Regions from separate parts of the Facivitalis istanbulensis genome, predicted to be linked through region 1. Evidence: predicted binding sites of a transcription regulator. Region 1 holds the regulator's gene; each other region holds the start of a gene.

Region 1 (4,243 bases):
GCCTGATGCCGCCGCCGGGGCCGGTGGCGCCGGGCGGGCATGATTTTGCGCGCGCCGCCTGGTTCCAGGGCATCGGTGCGACCGGGCGGGGCTTCGCGCCGATTCTCATGCTGCGCGCGGGCAGCCGGCAAGAGGGGCTGCGACAGAGATTATCGCGACGGATCACCGATCGCCTGCCCGGCAGTGCGGGAGGAGTCGCCGCCGCGCTGGCGACAGGCGATGTCGGTGCGATCGCCGACAGCGATGCGGAGGCGATGCGGCGTGCCGGGCTGGCGCATCTGCTGTCGGTCAGCGGCCTGCACATCACCGCGGTGGTCGGAATGGTGATGATGCTGACGATCCGGCTGTTGGCGCTGTGGCCGTGGCTCGCACTGCGCACGCGATTGCCGCTGGTCGGCGCGCTGGCCGGTGCAGCGGCGGCGATCGGCTATACCCTGCTGACCGGGGCGGAGGTGCCGACCATCCGGTCCTGCGTCGCCGCGATGCTCGTCCTGACGGCGTTGGCGCTGGGGCGCGACGCCATGACGCTGAGGCTGGTGGCGGCGGGCGCGCTGATCGTCCTGTTGTTTCGCCCCGAAGCACTGATGGGGGCGAGCTTCCAGCTGTCCTTCGCCGCGATCACCGCGATCGTGGCGCTGCACGAGCATCCGACGATCCGGCGATGGTTCGGGCCGCATCCCGACTGGCGCTGGTCCGCGGTTCGGCAACTGGGCAGCTTGCTGCTGACCGGGCTGGTGGTCGAGGCGGCGCTGATGCCGATCGCGATCTTTCATTTCCACAAGGCCGGCTTGTATGGCGCATTCGCCAATATCGTCGCCGTCCCCTGGACGACCTTCGTCGCGATGCCGTTGGAGATGGTCGCGCTCCTGCTCGACCCGCTCGGATGGGGCGGGCCGTTCTGGTGGTTGCTGGAACGGTCGCTGGCCTTGCTATTGGCGCTGGCGCGGGGCGTGGCGGCGACGCCCGGATCGGTGCTGGCACTGCCGGTCGCATGGGGCTGGTCTTTTGCAGCGGCGATGGCCGGCGGTCTGTGGGTGGCCTTGTGGCACACGGGCTGGCGCTGGCTGGGCATGCCGCCGCTGCTGGGCGGGTTTGTCGCGATGATCGCGGCGCCGCTGCCCGACCTGATCGTCACGGGCGACGGGCGTCATGTCGCGATACGCACCGACCGGGGACTGGCGCTCCTACGCGATCGCGCCGGGGATTATATGAAAGGCAGCCTTGGCGAGATCGGCGGTACCAGTGCGCCGCCACTGGCGCTGATCGATCAGGTCGAGGCGCGATGCAGTGCCGATCTGTGCGTCACGCGGCTGGCGAGAGGCGATCGCGCATGGCGCATCATGGCGACACGCAGTGGATATGCGGTGCCATGGGCCGGTTTGATCGCATTATGCGACCGGATGGACATCGTCATCGCCGATCGCCGCCTGCCCCGGGCCTGCCGTCCTCGCTGGCTGAAGCTCGATGCTTCAGCGTTGCAGCGCACCGGTGGCGTGTCGGTGTATCTGGCGCGCGAGGCCATCGAAACGGTGAGAATGGCGGGGGACCAGCATCCCTGGACGCTCGGCGCGCGGCGATAGGCAGGTTTCTGATGAACGGAACCGGGATCATTCCCATCGGACCCGATGGGGCGAGAAACAGCGCAGTTCAGGCGCCCGGCCTTCCGATGACATCCGATGCCGGCCAATGTCCAAACAGCGATCGGAGGACCGCTCCTGACCGATCCATCACCGGACATCCGCAAACAGGTGCCGGGATCTTATCCATCGGAGGCGACGTCCTTGCGCCGCCCCCGGCCATGTCGATCAATCGTAACGGCGCAGGATGCCCGACAGCTTTCCCTGCACGCGCACCTGTGCGGGGGCGTAGCGTTGCGGATCATAGGAGCGGTTCGCCGGGTCGAGCCGGATCATCGAGCCCTCGCGCCGGAAATATTTGAGCGTCGCCTCCGCGTCATCGATCAGCGCCACGACGATCTGCCCGTCGCGCGCCACATCGGTGCGGCGGATCAGCGCATAGTCGCCGTCGAGAATGCCCGCCTCGACCATCGAGTCGCCCGACACCTCCAGCGCATAATGTTCGCCCGATCCCAGAAGGGCCGCTGGCACCGCGAGCGTCGAACTGCCCTCGAAGGCTTCGATCGGCATGCCGGCGGCGATGCGGCCGTGCAGCGGGATCTCCACCACATCATTCGCCGCCTGGGGCGTGATCCGGGCCGCTGCTTCGGTCGAGTCCACATTGCTCGCCGCCACCGGCTTTTCGGGGCGGTCGGGCATGCGCAGCACTTCCAGCGCGCGGGCGCGGTTGGGCAGGCGACGGATGAAACGACGTTCCTCCAGCGCGGAGATCAGGCGATGGACACCCGACTTGGACTTGAGGTCGAGCGCTTCCTTCATCTCCTCGAAAGAGGGCGATACGCCGGTTTCTTTCAGCCGGTCATTGATGAAGCAGACAAGCTCATGCTGCTTTGCGGTAAGCATCGCGATCCTCCGTCCGGAACAGACGTGGAACTTATAAGGAACGCATGGGCTTGCGTCAAGCGAGCATCAGGATTTCCGCCGAGTCGCCGATCCGGGCGGGCGGTGCACCGGGCTCGCGGATCAGCAGGCAGGTCGATCGCGCCAGCGTCAGCAGCATCGAGCTGTCCTGAATGGCCGCGGCGTGAACGCGTCCGTCGATCATCGCAGCGCGCAGATAATCGATGCGCGGGCCGTTGGCAGGCACATCCTCGCCCAGGATCGCGGGGATCGGCACGGGGAGGGGCTCCGCCGCGCCCGCCAGATGCGCGATCAGCGGCTTGACGAACAACAGCGTGGTCACGAACGCCGAGATCGGGTTGCCGGGCAGGCCAAGCACCATCATCGACCCCAGTCGTCCGGCCATCATCGGCTTGCCGGGACGTAGCGCGATCCGCCAGAAATCGATGCTGCCGCCGGCCGCCTTCAGCGCGGGCTGGACCAGATCATGGTCGCCCACCGAAGCGCCGCCTGTCGTCACCAGAAGGTCGGCGTCCACCCGCGCAAAGGCGTCGCGCAGGCGATCCAGATCGTCGGGGAGGATGCCCAGATCGATGATGTCGACCGGCATGTCGGCCAGCATGGCCGCGAGCATCGCACCGTTCGATTCGGGCAGTGCGGCGGGGTCATTCGATCCCGGGGCGACCAGTTCGTCTCCGGTCGCGGCGATCGCGACCCGCACGCGTGGGCGGACGGGCAGGGTGCCATGGCCGCCGGTCGCCGCCACCGCGATCCGCGCGGGCGTCAGCCGCTGCCCCGCGGCGATCAGCCGGTCGCCCTGGACAAAATCCAGACCCTTGCGCCGGACATTGCGCCCGCGATGCGCGGGGCCTTCGCCCGTCAGAGTCATCCGGGCACCGTCGCGCGCCGCTTCTTCCTGCACCAGCACCGTGTCGGCGCCCGACGGCATCGCAGCGCCGGTGAAGATGCGCGTCGCCTGCCCCGCCGCGATCCGCTCGGGGAACGGGCGGCCCGCCGCGCTTTCGCCGATCACGGTCCATGGCCCCGGCATATCCTCGAACCGGATCGCATAGCCGTCCATCGCGGACAGGTCGCTCGCCGGCTGGGTCCGTCGTGCGGGGATATCGGCGGCGGCCCAGTGTCCCGCCGCATCGCGCAAGGGGAGTTCGATGGCAGGGCGGTCGGTCGCCAGTGCGAGCAGGCGGCGCTGGGCTTCGGGAACGGGGATGAGCATGACGCGCGCTCCTTTTTGGCGGCAGGGATGGTCCGGCATCGGCTCAGGCACCCCGATCAGGCGTGCCAATCACCCGACTTGCCACCGGTCTTGGATAACAGACGAATATCACCAATCATCATGCGTTTATCGAGCGCTTTGGCCATGTCATAGACGGTCAGCAGCGTGGCCGACACGGCGGTCAGCGCCTCCATCTCGACGCCGGTCTGTCCCGTGATGGCGGCCGTCGCGGTGGCAGTGATGCCATTCTCGTCCAGCGCCAGATCGATCTCCACCTTGCTGAGCGGCAAGGGGTGGCACAGCGGGATCAGGTCGCTGGTCTTCTTGGCGGCCATGATGCCGGCCACCCGCGCGACCGCCAGCACATCGCCCTTCTGCACGCTGCCAGCGGCGATCGCGGCGGCGGCCTCGCGCGACATGGTGATCCGCCCCTGCGCGACCGCCTGCCGGACCGTCATTGCCTTGCTGCCGACATCGACCATGCGCGCGGAGCCATCCTCGTCCAGATGGGTGAGACCACTCATCCGATCAG
Region 2 (4,243 bases), on a different contig from region 1:
GTGAAGGCACCCGTATAGGTCGCCGGGTTCGACCGAGGTGTGCGGCCGATCGGTGACTGGTCGATGTCGATCACCTTGTCGAGATGCTCGAGCCCGGTGATCTTCTCATGCTTGCCCGCCAGAATCCGCGCGCCGTTCAGCGTGCGCGCGGCGGCGGCATAGAGCGTGTCGATGGTAAAGCTCGACTTGCCCGATCCCGACACGCCGGTGATGCAGGTGAAGGTGCCCAGCGGAATGCTGGCCGTCACGCCCTGAAGGTTGTTCGCCACCGCCTTATGCACGGTCAGCGTCTTGCCCGAGCCCTTGCGGCGCTTGGGCGGCACGGCGATGGCCCGCGTGCCGTTGAGGTAATCGGCGGTCACGCTGGTCTTGGACTTGAGCAACTGCTTGAGCGTGCCGTGCGCGACGATCTGGCCGCCATGCACGCCCGCGCCCGGCCCCATGTCGATGACATAGTCGGCGGTGCGGATCGCATCCTCGTCATGCTCGACCACCAGCACGGTGTTGCCCAGGTCGCGCAGCCGCCGCAGCGTCGCCAGCAACATGTCGTTGTCGCGCTGGTGAAGGCCGATCGACGGCTCGTCCAGCACGTACAACACACCCGACAGGCCCGAGCCGATCTGCGACGCCAAACGGATACGCTGGCTCTCGCCCCCCGACAGCGTGCCCGAGGTTCGGTCGAGATTGAGGTAATCGAGCCCGACATTGTTGAGAAAGCCCAGCCGCTCGACAATCTCCTTCAGGATCGGACCGGCGATCGCCCGCTGCTGGTCGGTCAGATGGTCGGGAAGTCCGGTGAAGAAGGCCAGCGCATCGACCACCGACAGGCGCGTCGCATAGGAAATGTCGCGCATCGCGATCTTGACCGCCAGCGCCTCGGGCTTGAGCCGCGCGCCGTGGCAGACTTCGCAGGGCTGCGACGACTGGTAGTTGGACAGTTCCTCGCGCATCCAGGCGCTCTCGGTCTGGAGCATCCGGCGGTTGAGATTGCCGATGACGCCCTCGAACGGCTTCTTGACATCATAGGACTTCTTGCCGTCGACGAAGGTCAGCGTGACGGCCTTCCCCTTGCTGCCATGCAGGATCAGGTCGCGAACCTTGGGCTCCAGATCCTTCCACGGCGTCTCCAGCGCAAAGCCGAACTCGCGCGCCAGGCTTCCCAACACCTGCATATAATAGGGGCTGGGCGGGTTGGACTTGGCCCAGGGCACGACCGCGCCCTTCTTGATCGACAGGTCGTGATTGGGGACCACCAGGTCTTCGTCGAAGATCAGCTTCTCGCCCAGACCGTCACAGGCCGGGCACGCCCCCTGCGGCGCATTGAACGAGAAGAGACGCGGTTCGATCTCCGAAATGGTGAAGCCGGAGATCGGGCAGGCGAACTTCTCGGAAAACACGATGCGCCCATCGGGGGCGTTGTCGCCCAGCACTGCCGATTTGGGCGTGTGCGGCGTGTATTCGTCCTTGGCGGGATCGGCGGGATCGACATAGGCGAGCCCGTCGGCCAGCTTCAGCGCGGTCTCGAAGCTGTCGGCGAGGCGCGTCGCGATATCCTCGCGCACCACAAGGCGATCGACCACCACCTCGATATCGTGCTTGAACTTCTTGTCGAGCGCGGGGGCCTCGTCGATCTCGTAGAGTTGGCCGTCGATGCGGACGCGGGTGAAGCCCGCCTTCTGCCACTCGGCCATTTCCTTGCGATATTCGCCCTTGCGCCCGCGCACCACGGGGGCGAGCAGATACAGCCGCGTCCCCTCGGGCAGCGTCATCACCCGGTCGACCATCTGGCTGACCGTCTGCGCCGCGATCGGCTCGCCGGTCGCCGGGGAATAGGGAATGCCGACCCGCGCCCAGAGCAGGCGCATATAGTCGTAGATCTCGGTGACGGTCGCCACGGTCGAGCGCGGGTTGCGGCTGGTCGTCTTCTGCTCGATCGAGATAGCAGGCGACAGCCCCTCGATATGGTCGACGTCCGGCTTCTGCATCATCTCCAGGAACTGGCGCGCATAAGCCGACAGCGACTCGACATAGCGACGCTGCCCCTCGGCATAGATGGTGTCGAACGCCAGCGACGATTTGCCCGATCCCGACAGGCCGGTGATGACCGTCAACGTGTCACGGGGAATGTCGATATCGACATCCTTGAGATTATGCTCGCGCGCGCCGCGGACGGAAATCTTGGTCAGCATGAAGCAGGTTCTACTTCTGTTCCGGGAGAAAGGCCAGAGGCGAGATAGGAATGGGACAGGCCGGTTTCGAGGGGAGGCTCCGGCCGCCGGGATCGAAAAGGCGCGGCTTGCGGTAACGTCGGACACGCCCCCAGGATCCCGGCACGGCGCGGGGACTTGGCAACCACGACGCGATCCTTGATGCAATATCATATACTCTTTGGGGGAGCATTATGTTCGTGTCGAAGACCCTGCATTTGTCGGCGCTGCTGCTGTTTGCCGCAACGGGCGCCGCCGCACCCGTCGCCGCGCAAAAGGCCGAGAAGACCGAGACCAAGACGACCACCGAGGCCAAGGACGAGGATAATAAGCGCCCGCCCCTGCCCGCCGACCGGACGATCGCCCAGACCACGCGGATCGGCGGCCGTACCCTCAGCTACAAGGCGACCGTGGGCAATATCCCGGTGCGCGACGCCAAGGGCAAGGAGATCGGGCAGGTCGTCTACACCGCCTATACCGTGCCCGGCGGCGATGTGCGGCGGCCCGTCACCTTCGCGTTCAACGGCGGTCCGGGCGCAGCCTCGGTCTATCTGAACCTCGGCGCGGTCGGCCCCAAGCGAGTGCCGTTCGGCGCGCAGGGCGATGCCCCCTCCGACTCGCCGGTCGCCACCGACAATCCCAATAGCTGGCTGGATTTCACCGACCTGGTCTTCATCGACCCGATCGGCACCGGCTTCAGCCGTAGCCTGGTGGACGAGGACGAAACCAAGAAGGCCTTCTACGCCAACGACCCCGACATCAAATATCTGTCCAAGGTCGTTTATGACTGGCTGGTCAAGGAAGGCCGGTTGCGCTCGCCCAAATATATCATGGGCGAAAGCTATGGCGGCTATCGCGCGCCGCGCATCGCCTATGAACTGCAATCGCAGATCGGCGTGGGCGTCAACGGGCTGGTGATGGTGTCGCCCTATCTCGACCCCGCCTCGGGTGACGACGCCACTGCGCTTTCGCCCCTGCCCTGGATGATCGACCTGCCCTCGATGGCGGCGGCGCAGTTCGAGCGGCAGGGCAAGCTGACCCCCGATGCCATGGCGGGGGTCGAGGCCTATGCGCGCGGCGATTATTTGCGCGACCTGATGCGCGGCCGATCGGATACGCAGGCCGTCGACCGGATCGTGACGCGCGTGACCGAGTTGACCGGGCTCGACCCCGCGCTGGTCCGCAAGCTGGGCGGGCGCGTCGACACCCGCACCTATCTGCGCGAGATCCATCGCAATGATTCGACGATCGGCAGCATCTATGATTCGAACGTCACCGCCTTCGACCCCTTCCCCTGGTCGTCACAGCAAAAGTCCAACGATCCGTTGCTCGACTCGCTGATCGCCCCGACGACCAGCGCGATGGTCGATTTCGTCACGCGCGAGGTGGGGTGGAAGACCGACGCGCGCTATCATGCGCTGTCCTATGAGGTGAACGGTGCCTGGGATCGCGGCAAGCCCGACGACACCCCCGTCACCGACCTACGCAAGGCGATCGCCAACGATCCGAAGATGAAGGTCATGATCGTGCATGGCTGGGACGACCTGTCCTGTCCCTATTTCGCCTCGCGGCTGATCGTCGACCAGATGCCCAGCTATGGCGTGGCGCAGCGGGTGCATCTGAACGTCTATCCGGGCGGGCACATGTTCTACAGCCGATCGGACAGCGGCGCCGCGTTCCGGCGCGATGCGATGGCGATGTACGGCCAGAATTGATCCGTGGTCACTCCGTCGCCGGCCGAACCGGGACCGACGCCGGCGTTACAGGGGCGATCAGCCGATGTGGTGGCGTGCCGCGCCGATCCGCGCTAGACGCCAAACCGTATACGAAACGGAGCGATTGATATGGCATCGATGATCGGCGGCTCGACGGCGGAGCGGGAATTGGCGGCGCTGACGCCCTGGGCCAACCCCGCCCCGGTCATCGAAACGGCGGAGCGGATGCGGCGGCTGGACCGCGCGCGCGTGCTGATGGCCGGGATCGGCGCGGACATGCTGCTGATCGGAGCAGGCGCGTCGCTGCGCTACTTCACCGGT
Region 3 (4,243 bases), on a different contig from region 1:
CGCTCTCGATATGTTCGGCGGGCAATTCGCCGACGAAGCGGCTGGGCAGGCTCGACGTCCATTGGCCGTAGATGCGGCGATTGGCCGCGTGCAGGATCACGGCCTTCCGCCGGGCGCGGGTGATCGCGACATAGGCGAGGCGACGCTCCTCCTCCAGGCTGCGCGTGCCGCCCTCATCGATCGCCCGTTGAGAGGGAAAAAGCCCTTCCTCCCATCCGGCGAGGAAGACCGTATCGAACTCCAGCCCCTTGGCGGCATGGATGGTCATGATCGTCACCTCGGGTTCGCGGCGATCGCCGTCGCGGTCCATCACGAGCGACACATGCTCCAGAAAGGCGCCCAGCGATTCATAATCCTCCATGGCGCGCACGAGCTCGGACAGGTTTTCCAGGCGGCCGGCGGATTCGGCGGATTTCTCGTTCTGATACATGGCGGTATAGCCGCTCTCGTCGAGCATCTGCCGTGCCAGTTCGGCATGGGGCAGGTCACGCGCCATGTCGCGCCAGCGCGCGATATCGCCGATCAGATTGCCGAGGCTCCGGCGCGCCTGCGGCGTCAATTCGTCAGTGTCGAGGATGCGCGCCGCCGCCAGGGTCAGCGGCAGCCCCTCCGCCCGCGCCAACTGGTGGATCTTGGCCAGGGCCTTGTCGCCCAGGCCACGCTTGGGAACGTTGACGATCCGCTCGAATGCCAGATCGTCCGATGGCTGATTGACGACACGCAGATAGGCGAGGGCATCGCGGATCTCGGCGCGTTCGTAGAAGCGGAAACCACCGACGATGCGATAGGGCAGGCCGATCGCGATGAAGCGGTCTTCGAATTCCCGGGTCTGGTGCTGCGCGCGGACCAGGATCGCGATGTCGTCATAGGATCGCCCCGCGCGGCGCGCCGCCTCGATCTCCTCACCGACCCGACGGGCTTCCTCTGGGCCGTCCCATACGCCCAGCACCTGCACCTTTTCGCCGACATCGAGTTCGGTCCACAGCGTCTTGCCCAGACGCCCGCCATTATGCGCGATGACGCCCGACGCCGCGCCCAGGATATGGGGAGTCGAACGATAATTCTGTTCGAGCCGGATGACCTTGGCTCCGGGGAAATCGCGCTCGAAGCGCAGGATATTTTCCACCTGCGCGCCACGCCAGGAATAGATGGACTGATCGTCGTCGCCGACACAGGCGATGTTCTTGCGCGCCTGCGCCAGCAGTCGCAGCCAGAGATACTGGACGCTGTTGGTATCCTGATACTCGTCGACCATGATGTAGCGGAAGCGCTGTTGATACTGCTCCAGCACCTCGCGGTTCGTTTTCAGGATGGTCAGCACATGGAGCAGCAGATCGCCGAAATCACAGGCGTTCACGCTGCGCAGCCGGTCCTGATAGAGCTGATACAATTCGCCGCCGCGCCCGTTGGCATAGCGTTCCGACTCGCCTGCATCGATATCGGCGGGGACCAGCCCCTTGTTTTTCCACTCGTCGATCAGGCCGCCCAGCGCCCGCGCGGGAAAGCGCTTCTCGTCGATATCCGCTGTGACGATCAATTGTTTGAGCAGGCGAAGCTGGTCGTCGGTGTCGAGGATGCTGAAATTCGATTGCAGTCCCACCAGCTCGGCATGACGTCGCAGCATCTTCGCGCCGATCGCGTGGAAGGTGCCGAGCCACGGCATCCCCTCGACCGCGTCGCCGACCAGCCGACCGACGCGCTCGCGCATCTCCCGCGCCGCCTTGTTCGTAAAGGTGACGGACAGGATCTCCGACGGCCAGGCCTTGCGCGTATAGAGAAGGTGCGCGAGCCGCGCGGTCAGCGCCGCCGTCTTGCCCGTCCCGGCGCCCGCGAGCACCAGCACCGGGCCGTCGGTGGTCAGCACCGCCTCGCGCTGGGCGTCGTTGAGCGTGCGGAGATAGGGGTAATCGGCCAGGTTGACGGGCGCATCGGGCGGGGGGAGAGTCATCGTGAACAGTTAGAGAACGTTGTGCGCCGGAGCAACCATCGCGTGACGTGAGGATAGAGATAGCCGCGCATGTCGTCTCATGAACCGACGATCGCCGCGCCCATTTTAACCGGCGTTTGGCCCATGTGTTTAAAAAAGCGTTAGCGGGGACCCTGCCCACGTCATCAAAATGTCACGTCTTTGGCCCAACGCAAACCCACCATGACACCGTATGCGCTTGCCGAAGGGGCACCCAACGCCCCCGTCCACGGACCACGGCTCGATTCCGGGCTGCATCCCATAGGCCGGTGGATTTTCGCCCTGCTGCTGGTCGGCGGACTTGGCTATGCTGGCTATAGCGTCATGATCGACACCGCCCGCGTGGGTGAGCCGATGGCCATGGGCGTTTTCGCCTTTCTCGGCCTCGCCTTGTTGATCGCGTTGGGGTTCGAATTCGTGAACGGCTTTCACGACACCGCCAATGCCGTGGCGACGGTGATCTACACCCATTCCATGCCAGCGCCGCTTGCGGTGGTCTGGTCCGGCCTGTTCAATTTCCTGGGCGTGATGGTCTCGAGCGGCGCGGTCGCCTATTCCATCATCACCCTGTTGCCGATCGACCTGATGCTGAATGTCGGGTCGGCGGGCGGTTTCGCCATGATCTTTGCCCTGCTGCTGGCGGCCGTCCTGTGGAATCTGGCGACCTGGGCGGTGGGCCTGCCCAATTCGTCGAGCCATGCGCTGATCGGATCGATCCTGGGCGTCGGGCTCGCCAACCAGATCCTGTCGCCCATCCCCGGCACGTCGGGCGTCGATATGGAACAGGTACGCAAGGTCTTGTCCGCGCTTCTGTTCAGCCCGTTGCTCGGCTTCGTCGGCGCGCTGCTGCTGTTGCTGGTGATGAAGCGCTTCCTGAAGAACAAGCGGCTGTATCGCGAACCGGAGGGCAAGGCGCCACCGCCACGCGGCATCCGGGCGCTCCTGATCTTCACCTGCACGGCGGTCAGCTTTGCGCATGGCAGCAATGACGGTCAGAAGGGCATGGGCCTTATCATGCTGATCCTCATCGGTTGCGCACCGACCGCGTATGCGCTCAACCGTACGCTGCCGCGCAGCGCGATGCCCGCCTTCGTCCAGAGTGCCGATGTGGCCTCCGCCGCCTATCGCGCGCACGGTACCGGCTTTGCGCTGCCGATCGACCGGGCGCGCGAAGTGGTGGTTCACGGGGTGCGGACCAAGGCGATCGATACGCCCGAGGTCTATGAGGGCCTGTCGGTCCTCTCGCGCGACATTGGCGAGCGGATCGCCAATTACGGCACCCTGAGCCAGGTGCCCGCGACGGTCGTACCGAACCTGCGCAACGACATGTACCTGGTTCTCGACACCACCCATATGGTGACCAAGAGCGAGAAGGCCAAGGAACGCTTTACCGCCGCAGAGATCGAATCGCTTGGGGTTTATGCCACTGCGCTGGAGCGGGGTACGCGGTATATTCCGCTGTGGGTCAAGGTGACCGTGGCGATCGCGCTGGGTCTGGGCACCATGGTCGGCTGGCGGCGCATTGTGGTCACGGTGGGCGAGCGGATCGGCAAGACGCACCTGACCTATGGCATGGGGGCCGCCGCCGAGCTGATGGCGGCCGCGACGATCCTGCTTGCCGATCGGTATCATATGCCGGTTTCGACGACGCATATCCTGTCCTCCGGTGTCGCCGGTGCCTCGGTCGCGAATGGAGCGGGGGTCCAGACCCGTACCATCCGCAACATGGCGTTGGCTTGGATCATGACGCTGCCGATCGCGATGCTGTTGTCCGGCTCACTCTATTGGCTGCTGCTTCAGTTGACGCATGTGATCGGAAACTGATAGGCCTGACCTGTTGCAAGCGGCGCAGGAGTCCACGGTCGTCTGACGGGACTTTACGTTGGGGTTCGATTTCTGCACGAACGATCGGATGAACGCCATCGCGCCCCCTTCGCATCGTCATATCCTGCTCGCGAGCCTGACCGGTACTGCCGTCGAGTTCTACGATTTCTATATCTATGCCACGGCGGCGGCTTTGGTGTTCGGGCCGGTCTTCTTTCCGGCCTCATCCGCTGCGGCCCAGCTGCTGCTCTCCTATGCCAGTTTCGGGCTGGCCTTCGTGGCCCGTCCGGTCGGCGCGATCGCCTTCGGGCATTTCGGTGACCGGGTGGGCCGCGAATCGACCCTGGTGGTCAGCCTGATGCTGATGGGCGGATCGACCGTGGCGATCGCCTTCCTGCCGACCTATGCGCAGGCAGGCTGGATCGCACCGCTGCTGCTATGCCTCGCCAGACT

Evidence for each region. Region 1 encodes LexA, which represses DNA repair genes until DNA is damaged. Its sites were predicted from a motif close to GTTCCNCNCTTGTTCT; they were not measured.
Region 2: the regulator LexA is predicted to act here: its motif matches at 2,197-2,212, upstream of uvrA (excinuclease ABC subunit UvrA).
Region 3: the regulator LexA is predicted to act here: its motif matches at 1,951-1,966, upstream of RN629_RS02590 (ATP-dependent helicase).

Annotation. Positions count from the first base shown of each region.
Region 1 covers NZ_JAVSCQ010000015.1:52,720-56,962, reverse strand. The annotation lists gene RN629_RS10720 (ComEC/Rec2 family competence protein) at 1-1,580, shown strand, start outside; gene lexA (transcriptional repressor LexA) at 1,806-2,480, opposite strand; gene RN629_RS10710 (molybdopterin molybdotransferase MoeA) at 2,536-3,711, opposite strand; gene moaC (cyclic pyranopterin monophosphate synthase MoaC) at 3,768-4,235, opposite strand; gene trpC (indole-3-glycerol phosphate synthase TrpC) at 4,232-4,243, opposite strand, start outside.
Region 2 covers NZ_JAVSCQ010000001.1:174,999-179,241, forward strand. The annotation lists gene uvrA (excinuclease ABC subunit UvrA) at 1-2,189, opposite strand, end outside; gene RN629_RS00905 (S10 family peptidase) at 2,408-3,922, shown strand; gene RN629_RS00910 (M24 family metallopeptidase) at 4,052-4,243, shown strand, end outside.
Region 3 covers NZ_JAVSCQ010000002.1:240,981-245,223, reverse strand. The annotation lists gene RN629_RS02590 (ATP-dependent helicase) at 1-1,948, opposite strand, end outside; gene RN629_RS02585 (inorganic phosphate transporter) at 2,150-3,790, shown strand; gene RN629_RS02580 (MFS transporter) at 3,879-4,243, shown strand, end outside.